Regions from separate parts of the Actinomadura fulvescens genome, predicted to be linked through region 2. Evidence: riboswitches for the same ligand, from Rfam matches in the RefSeq annotation. Region 2 holds a riboswitch; the other holds the start of a gene.

Region 1 (3,765 bases), on a different contig from region 2:
CGGCGTCGTCGGCGTGATCGTGCCGTGGAACTTCCCGATGCCGGTCCTCGCGTGGGGCGTGGCCCCCGCGCTCGCGGCGGGCAACGCCGTCATCGTCAAGCCCGCCGAGCTGACGCCGCTGACCGCGCTGCGGATCGGCGAGCTGGCCCTGGCGGCGGGCCTCCCCGAAGGCGTGCTCCAGATCCTGCCCGGCGCGGGCCCGGTGGCCGGAGCCCGGCTGGTCGGGCATCCGGACGTACGGAAGATCGTCTTCACCGGCTCGACCCGGGTGGGCACGCAGATCATGGCGGCCGCCGGACGGCAGGTGAAGCGGGTGACGCTGGAGCTCGGGGGCAAGAGCGCCAACATCGTCTTCGCCGACGCGGACCTGGAGAGGGCCGCGGCCACGGCGCCGTACGCCGTCTTCGACAACGCGGGCCAGGACTGCTGCGCCCGGTCCCGCATCCTCGTCGAGCGCACGGCCTACGACCGCTTCATGGAACTCCTCGAACCGGCCGTCCAGAACGTCGTCGTCGGCGATCCGGCCGATCCGCATACCGAGGTCGGGCCCCTCATCAGCGCCGCCCACCGGGACAAGGTCGCCGCGTACGTCCCCGAGGAGGCGGTGGCCTTCCGGGGAACGGCGCCGGACGGCCCCGGCTTCTGGTTCCCGCCGACCGTCCTCGCCACGTCCGCGTACGAGGACCTCCCGGCCTGGCACGAGGAGGTCTTCGGCCCGGTCGTGACCGTCGTCCCGTTCGACGACGAGGCCGACGCCGTACGGATCGCCAACGACACCCCGTACGGCCTGGCTGGCTCCATCTGGACCCGCGACCTCAGCCGGGGCATCCGCATGGCCCGCGGCGTCGAGGCGGGCAACCTCTCGGTCAACTCGCACTCGTCCGTCCGCTACTGGACCCCGTTCGGCGGATTCAAGCAGTCCGGCCTCGGCCGCGAACTCGGCCCGGACGCCCTGGACGCGTTCACCGAGACCAAGAACGTCTTCATCGCCACCGACTGAGGAGAGAGATGCAGCGTTTGCAGGACCGGGTGGCCGTCGTGACCGGCGGGGCGGGCGGCATCGGCCTCGCCACCGCGCGGCGGTTCGCCGCGGAGGGCGCCAAGGTCGTCGTCGCCGACATCGACGAGGCCGGGGGCAAGGCCGCCGCCGCCGAGGCCGGCGGGCGCTTCGTCAGGACGGACGTCACCTCCGAGGACGAGGTCGAGGCGCTCTACCGGGCGGCCCACGACGCCTACGGGCGCATCGACGTCGCGTTCAACAACGCCGGCGTCTCCCCGCCCGACGACGGCTCGATCCTGGAGACCGGCCTGGACGCCTGGCGGCGCGTCCAGGACGTCAACCTCACGAGCGTCTACCTGTGCTGCAAGCACGTGCTGCCCTACATGCGCGCCCAGGGCAGGGGTTCGATCATCAACACCGCCTCGTTCGTGGCGGTCATGGGCGCGGCCACCTCGCAGATCTCCTACACCGCCTCCAAGGGCGGCGTGCTGGCCATGTCCCGCGAGCTGGGCGTCCAGTTCGCCCGCGAGGGCATCCGCGTGAACGCGCTCTGCCCGGGCCCGGTCAACACCCCCCTTCTCCGGGAGCTGTTCGCCAAGGACCCCGAACGCGCCGCGCGCCGCCTGGTCCACGTGCCCGCCGGCCGGTTCGCCGAGGCCACCGAGATCGCCGCCGCGGTGGCCTTCCTCGCCTCCGACGACGCCTCGTTCGTCACCGCCGCCGAGTTCCTCGTGGACGGCGGCATCTCGGGCGCCTACGTGACCCCGCTCTGATCGGGCGGGTCCGGCCGGTGGTCGGGCGGTGTCGGCGCTGCTAGCCTGGGGCGAGCCGATGATCCCGTGCGGGAGAGTGCCCTGGCAGCCGGCCAGGGACGCCGAAGGAGCAAATCCTCCCCGGAACCTCTCAGGCCCACGGACCGCACGGACCAGGCGACCTCTGGAAAGCGGGGACCAAGCGTCCCCCGCCGAAGGTGAAAGCCCTCCGGGGTGAAGCTCTCAGGCGCCGATGACAGAGGGGGAGGCCCCGACGAGCCCGGTGCGCGGGTGGGACCATGGAGATCACGCGCGCCCGCCAACAAGGAGCCGACCCATGTCCGTCGATCCCAAGAAGACGCCGCTGTACGACGTCCATGAGGACCTCGGGGCCAACCTCGTCGACTTCGCCGGCCATCTGATGCCGCTGCGGTACGCGAGCGAGACCGCCGAGCACACCGCGGTGCGCACCGGTGCCGGGCTCTTCGACCTCTCCCACATGGGCGAGATCTTCCTCAACGGCCCCCAGGCCGGGGCCGCCCTCGACCACGCGCTCGTCGGCAACCTGTCGCCGATGGCGGTGGGCAAGGCCCGCTACACCATGATCTGCGCGCCGGACGGCGGCGTCCTCGACGACCTGATCGTCTACCGGCTGGCCGACGAGACCTGGATGGTCGTGGCCAACGCGGCCAACGTCGCGGTCGTGCGGGACGCCCTGGTCGAGCGGGTGGCGGGATTCGAGGCGCGGGTCGACGACCGGTCGGCCGAGTACGCGCTGATCGCCCTGCAAGGACCGCGGGCGCAGGAGATCCTCGCCGGGTTCACCGACGCGCCGCTGCCGGAGCTGCGCTACTACGCGATCTTCGCGGCCAAGGTGGCGGGGATCGACGCGCTGCTCGCGCGGACGGGCTACACCGGCGAGGACGGCTTCGAGCTGTTCGTCGACTCCGGCGACGCCGTGGCGATGTGGCGGGCGCTCGCCGAGGTCGACGGTGTCGTGCCGTGCGGGCTCTCCTCGCGCGACACGCTCCGGCTTGAGGCGGGCATGCCTCTGTACGGCAACGAGCTGACCGCCGAGACCTCGCCGTACGAGGCGGGCCTCGGCCGCGTCGTGAAGCTGGACAAGCCGGGCGACTTCGTCGGCAAGGCGGCCCTGGCGGCGCAGGCCCAGACCCCTCCTGGCCGTAGGCTCGTGGGACTGGTCGCGCGCGGCAGGCGGGCGCCCAGGAAGGGCTACGAGGTCGTCACGTCCGACGGCACGCCGTGCGGAGTGGTGACGAGCGGCGCCCCGTCGCCCACACTGGGCAAGCCGATCGCCATGGCGTACGTCGACAGCGGCGTCACGGAGACCGAACTCGCGGTGGACGTCCGCGGCCGGCGGGAGCCCGTCGACGTGGTCACCCTGCCGTTCTACAAGCGTTCCTGAGACGTGTAGACCTGAGTCCTCACTGAGACCTGAATCTGGGAGAGAGAAACATCGTGAGCGTTCCGGAGCAGCTCCGTTACAGCGAAGAGCACGAGTGGGTGTCCGGCCTCGAGAACGAGGGCGGCGTCGTCACGGTCGGCATCACCCAGCACGCGGCCGACGCTCTCGGCGAGATCGTCTACCTGGAGCTGAGCTCCGGCGAGGGCGACACCGTCGAGGCGGGCGAGACCTGCGGCGAGGTCGAGTCGACCAAGTCGGTCAGCGACCTGTACTCCCCCGTCAGCGGCGAGATCACCGCGATCAACTCCGCCGTGATCGACGAGCCCAAGGTCATCAACGACGACCCGTACGGCGAGGGCTGGATCTTCAAGGTCCGGGTCAGCGACGAGCCGGGCGACCTGCTCAACGCCGAGGCTTACACCAAGCTGATCGAGGAGAGCTGAGCATGACGATCCTGAACGATCCGCTGGCGGCGGTCGACCCCGAGGTCGCCGAGGCGGTCGCCCAGGAACTGAACCGGCAGCAGTCGACGCTCGAGATGATCGCCTCGGAGAACTTCGCCCCGGTCTCCGTCCTCGAAGCCCAAG
Region 2 (3,765 bases):
ATCGGCACGACTCCGGCCAGCGTGCCGTCGCCGATGACGGGCGAGGCGGTCGCGACCGCCCGTTCGGGCCCGACGCGCAGCGCGAGCGTGGTCAGGAGCTGGGCGAGGTCGAGGCGCAGCGCCAGGTCACCGGCGGCGATCTCGCCGACGCGCAGGTGGATCAGGTGGGCCCGGCCCTCGGTGACCTGGATGGCCTCGCCCTCCAGGCGCCGGTGGGCGAGGCGCCCGGCCTGGAGGCGCTGGAACTGGCGCCAGATGTCGACGAGGAGCTCGTCGGTGATCTCGTCGTCCGCGAGCCTGTCGAGGGTGGGGCCCGAGACGTGCTCGTAGGCGAGCAGGGCGGCCTCGGTGCCCACCTCGGAGGTCCCGAGCAGGCGGGGCGTCCGGGCGTCCGCCGAGTGGACCGCGTAGGCCATGAGGGCCTCCTGCTCCAGCGATCGGCGCAGCGACCGCAGGGCCCGCCGGGGCGTCGCCGCGCGGAGCCGGACCAGGCGCCACACCCGGTAGAAGAGCCCGGCGGTCTGCTGATCACGGTCCAGGACGACGACCCGCAGCTGCCAGTCGCCGTGGGGAAGGCGCCGGCCGGTGCCCTGCTCGACCGCCACGTCGTAGGCGCGGGGCTCGTCCGCCGGAGTGGGGACGCGGCGGGCGTGAACCGGCCGGTAGCCCAGTTTCGCCAGGGCGTTCATGACGGCGGTGCCGGACGGGCGCGGATTGGGCGTGCCGACGGCGTACAGCGTGCCGTGGCCGATGGCCCGCCCGAGGAAGTAGGTGGCCGCCAGCGCCGCCACCGAGGCGTACGAGGCGGTCAGGCCGGTCAGCGCCGCCAGTCCGATCATGGTCCAGACGGCGGCCTGCCAGCGTGCCCGGCCGGCCATCCCCACCGCCGTGACGAACGCGATGACCGGTGTGATGTCGGTGTGCACGGGCGCGGTCTTGCTGTCGCCCCAGATGAGGGAGTCCAGCACGCCGCCGGGTGCGACGGGGACCACCCAGTCGTCCAGGACGATGGTGAGCACGAACGCGATCACCGCGGCCAGCAGCGCGATCGCGACCCGTACCCCGTCCTTGCGGAACAGCCGCTCGATCGCGAACGCCACCGGCACGGCCAGCACGCCGAAGCTGGAGATCAGCGTGGCCATGGTCAGCAGGAACCGGGGGGCGCGCTCGGTGCTCCCCTTGATGTCGCTCTGCAGGCCGGTCGCGGTGCCCTGGGCGATCGAGACCAGCAGCAGGACCGCGGCGAGACCGGCGACGGCGGCCACGAACCGGAGGGCGTCGCCCGGGCGGCGGATGCGCTCGGGCTGGGCGGGCTCGTCGACGGGCACGGCGACGGCGGCGCCGGGCCTGCGCTCGGGCGCCTCGCTCGGGGCCTCGGAGGCGCCCTTTCGCGTGCCGTGCGTCACGCCCTGTGTCATGCCGCACCACCGTCCGGAACCATCACTGTGATCAGCGTCCCAGACCCGGCGCCACCTCGTCGAGCGGGGTGGGCCATCCCGCCCCGTGCGGTCTCACCCGACTCACCTGTTCGTCTCGCTCCCCGGCCCGCGGCCGGTCCGCGGCTCTGTGAGCTGTGCATATCGTACGCGTCCGGCCGGTAACGCCGATCATGGGCCCGCGCCCGCGGGCCGTGTCGATCGTTTCGGTCGTCTTTGGATAGAGTTCCCTTCAGGACATGCCGTCGACCCTGTGCGGGAGAGACTCCACGCCGCCAGCGTGGAGCGCCGAAGGGGCAACCCTCCCCGGAACCTCTCAGGCAAAAGGACCGCTGGGCGAGGCACCTCTGGAAAGCAGGCGTCCATCCCTCGGCGGAGGGTTGGATCCTCACCGAAGGGGAAACCCCGCTCCGCGGGTGAAGCTCTCAGGTGCCCATGACAGAGGGGGAGACCGGCCATCGGCCCAGCGGGGCCGACGGCGGCCCTGAGCGACCGCAGCAGCCCAGGAGGGTTTCCCCAATGACCGCCCAGTACTTCGCCCCGGTGGCGTCGCCGCAGCACCCACGGTCCACGTTCGCCGACCGGCACATCGGGCCGTCTCCCGACGACCAGTCCCGGATGCTGGCGGCCATCGGCTATTCGAGCGCCGAGGCGCTGATCGGCGACGCGGTGCCCGGCGCGATCCGGACCGACCGGCCGCTGGACCTGCCGCCGGCGCTGAGCGAGCCGCAGGCCATCGCGCGGCTGCGCGAGTTCGCCGCCAGGAACACCGTCGTGCGCTCCATGATCGGCCTTGGCTACCACGGCACGCACACGCCGGGTGTCATCCTGCGCAACGTCCTGGAGAACCCCGGCTGGTACACCGCCTACACCCCGTACCAGCCCGAGATCTCCCAGGGCCGGCTGGAGGCGCTGCTCAACTTCCAGACCGTGGTGAGCGACCTGACCGGGCTGCCGGTCGCGAACGCCTCGCTGCTGGACGAGGGGACCGCCGCGGCCGAGGCGATGGCGCTCGCGCACCGGGTGTCCAAGCGCAAGGACCCGGGCGCGTTCCTGGTCGACGCCGACGCGCTGCCGCAGACGATCGAGGTCATCCGGACGCGCGCCGTCCCGCTCGGCATCGAGGTCGTCACCGCCGACCTGTCCGGCGGCCTGCCCGACGGCGACTTCTTCGGCGTGCTCCTGCAGTACCCGGGCGCCTCCGGCGCGGTGCGCGACCTGGAGCCCGTCACCGCCGCCGCGCACGAGCGCGGCGCCCAGGTGGTCGTCGCCGCCGATCTGCTCGCGCTGACCCTCCTGCGGCCGCCCGGCGAGTCAGGCGCCGACATCGTCGTCGGCTCGTCGCAGCGTTTCGGCGTGCCCTACGGCTTCGGCGGCCCGCACGCGGGCTACATGGCCGTCCGCGAGGGCATCCAGCGGCAGCTGCCGGGCCGCCTGGTCGGCGTGTCCGTCGACGCCGACGGCGCCACCGCCTACCGGCTGGCGCTGCAGACCCGCGAGCAGCACATCCGGCGCGAGAAGGCCACCAGCAACATCTGCACCGCGCAGGTGCTGCTCGCCGTCATGGCGAGCATGTACGCCGTCTACCACGGCCCCGAGGGCCTGGCCGCGATCGCCGAGCGCACCCACGGGCACGCCGCCGCGATCGCGGAGGGGCTCCGCCGGGCGGGCGCCGAGGTCGTCCACGCCTCTTTCTTCGACACCGTCCTCGTGCGGGTGCCCGGACGCGCCCGCGAGATCCTCGCCAAGGCCCTGGAGAACGGCCGCAACCTGCGTTTCGTGGACGACGACCATCTCGCGATCGCGTGCGACGAGACCACCGGCGCCGACGACGTGGCCGCGGTGCTCGCCGCGTTCGGGCCGGCCGGGCCGGCGCCGGAGCCCGCCGCGCAGGCGATTCCCGAGGTGCTGCGCCGCGAGAGCCCCTACCTCACCCACCCGGTGTTCCACGCGCACCGCTCCGAGACCGCCATGCTGCGCTACCTGCGCAAGCTGCAGGACCGCGACATCGCGCTGGACCGGTCGATGATCCCGCTCGGCTCCTGCACGATGAAGCTGAACGCCACCACCGAGATGGAGCCGATCACCTGGCCGGAGTTCGCGGACATCCACCCGTTCGCGCCCGTCGAGCAGGTCCAGGGCTACCTGGAGCTGATCGGCGAGCTGGAGACCTGGCTCGCCGAGCTCACCGGCTACGCGAAGGTGTCGGTCCAGCCCAACGCCGGTTCGCAGGGCGAGCTGGCCGGGCTCCTGGCCATCCGCGGCTACCACGCCTCCCGCGGCGACCAGGACCGGACGATCTGCCTGATCCCGTCCTCGGCGCACGGCA

What was found. A riboswitch is a leader RNA that binds a small molecule or an ion and turns the genes downstream of it on or off. The one in region 2 is predicted to bind glycine.
Region 1: linked by a shared signal. The riboswitch ahead of gcvT (glycine cleavage system aminomethyltransferase GcvT) and the one ahead of gcvP (aminomethyl-transferring glycine dehydrogenase) in region 2 are both predicted to bind glycine.

Annotation. Positions count from the first base shown of each region.
Region 1 is NZ_BAAATD010000004.1:276,979-280,743, reverse strand. It holds gene ABD333_RS17055 (aldehyde dehydrogenase family protein) at 1-1,000, shown strand, start outside; gene ABD333_RS17050 (3-oxoacyl-ACP reductase) at 1,009-1,773, shown strand; glycine riboswitch at 1,833-1,929, shown strand; glycine riboswitch at 1,931-2,022, shown strand; gene gcvT (glycine cleavage system aminomethyltransferase GcvT) at 2,090-3,178, shown strand; gene gcvH (glycine cleavage system protein GcvH) at 3,232-3,621, shown strand; gene glyA (serine hydroxymethyltransferase) at 3,624-3,765, shown strand, end outside.
Region 2 is NZ_BAAATD010000003.1:528,128-531,892, reverse strand. It holds gene ABD333_RS14535 (flippase-like domain-containing protein) at 1-1,418, opposite strand, end outside; glycine riboswitch at 1,683-1,778, shown strand; glycine riboswitch at 1,779-1,885, shown strand; gene gcvP (aminomethyl-transferring glycine dehydrogenase) at 1,956-3,765, shown strand, end outside.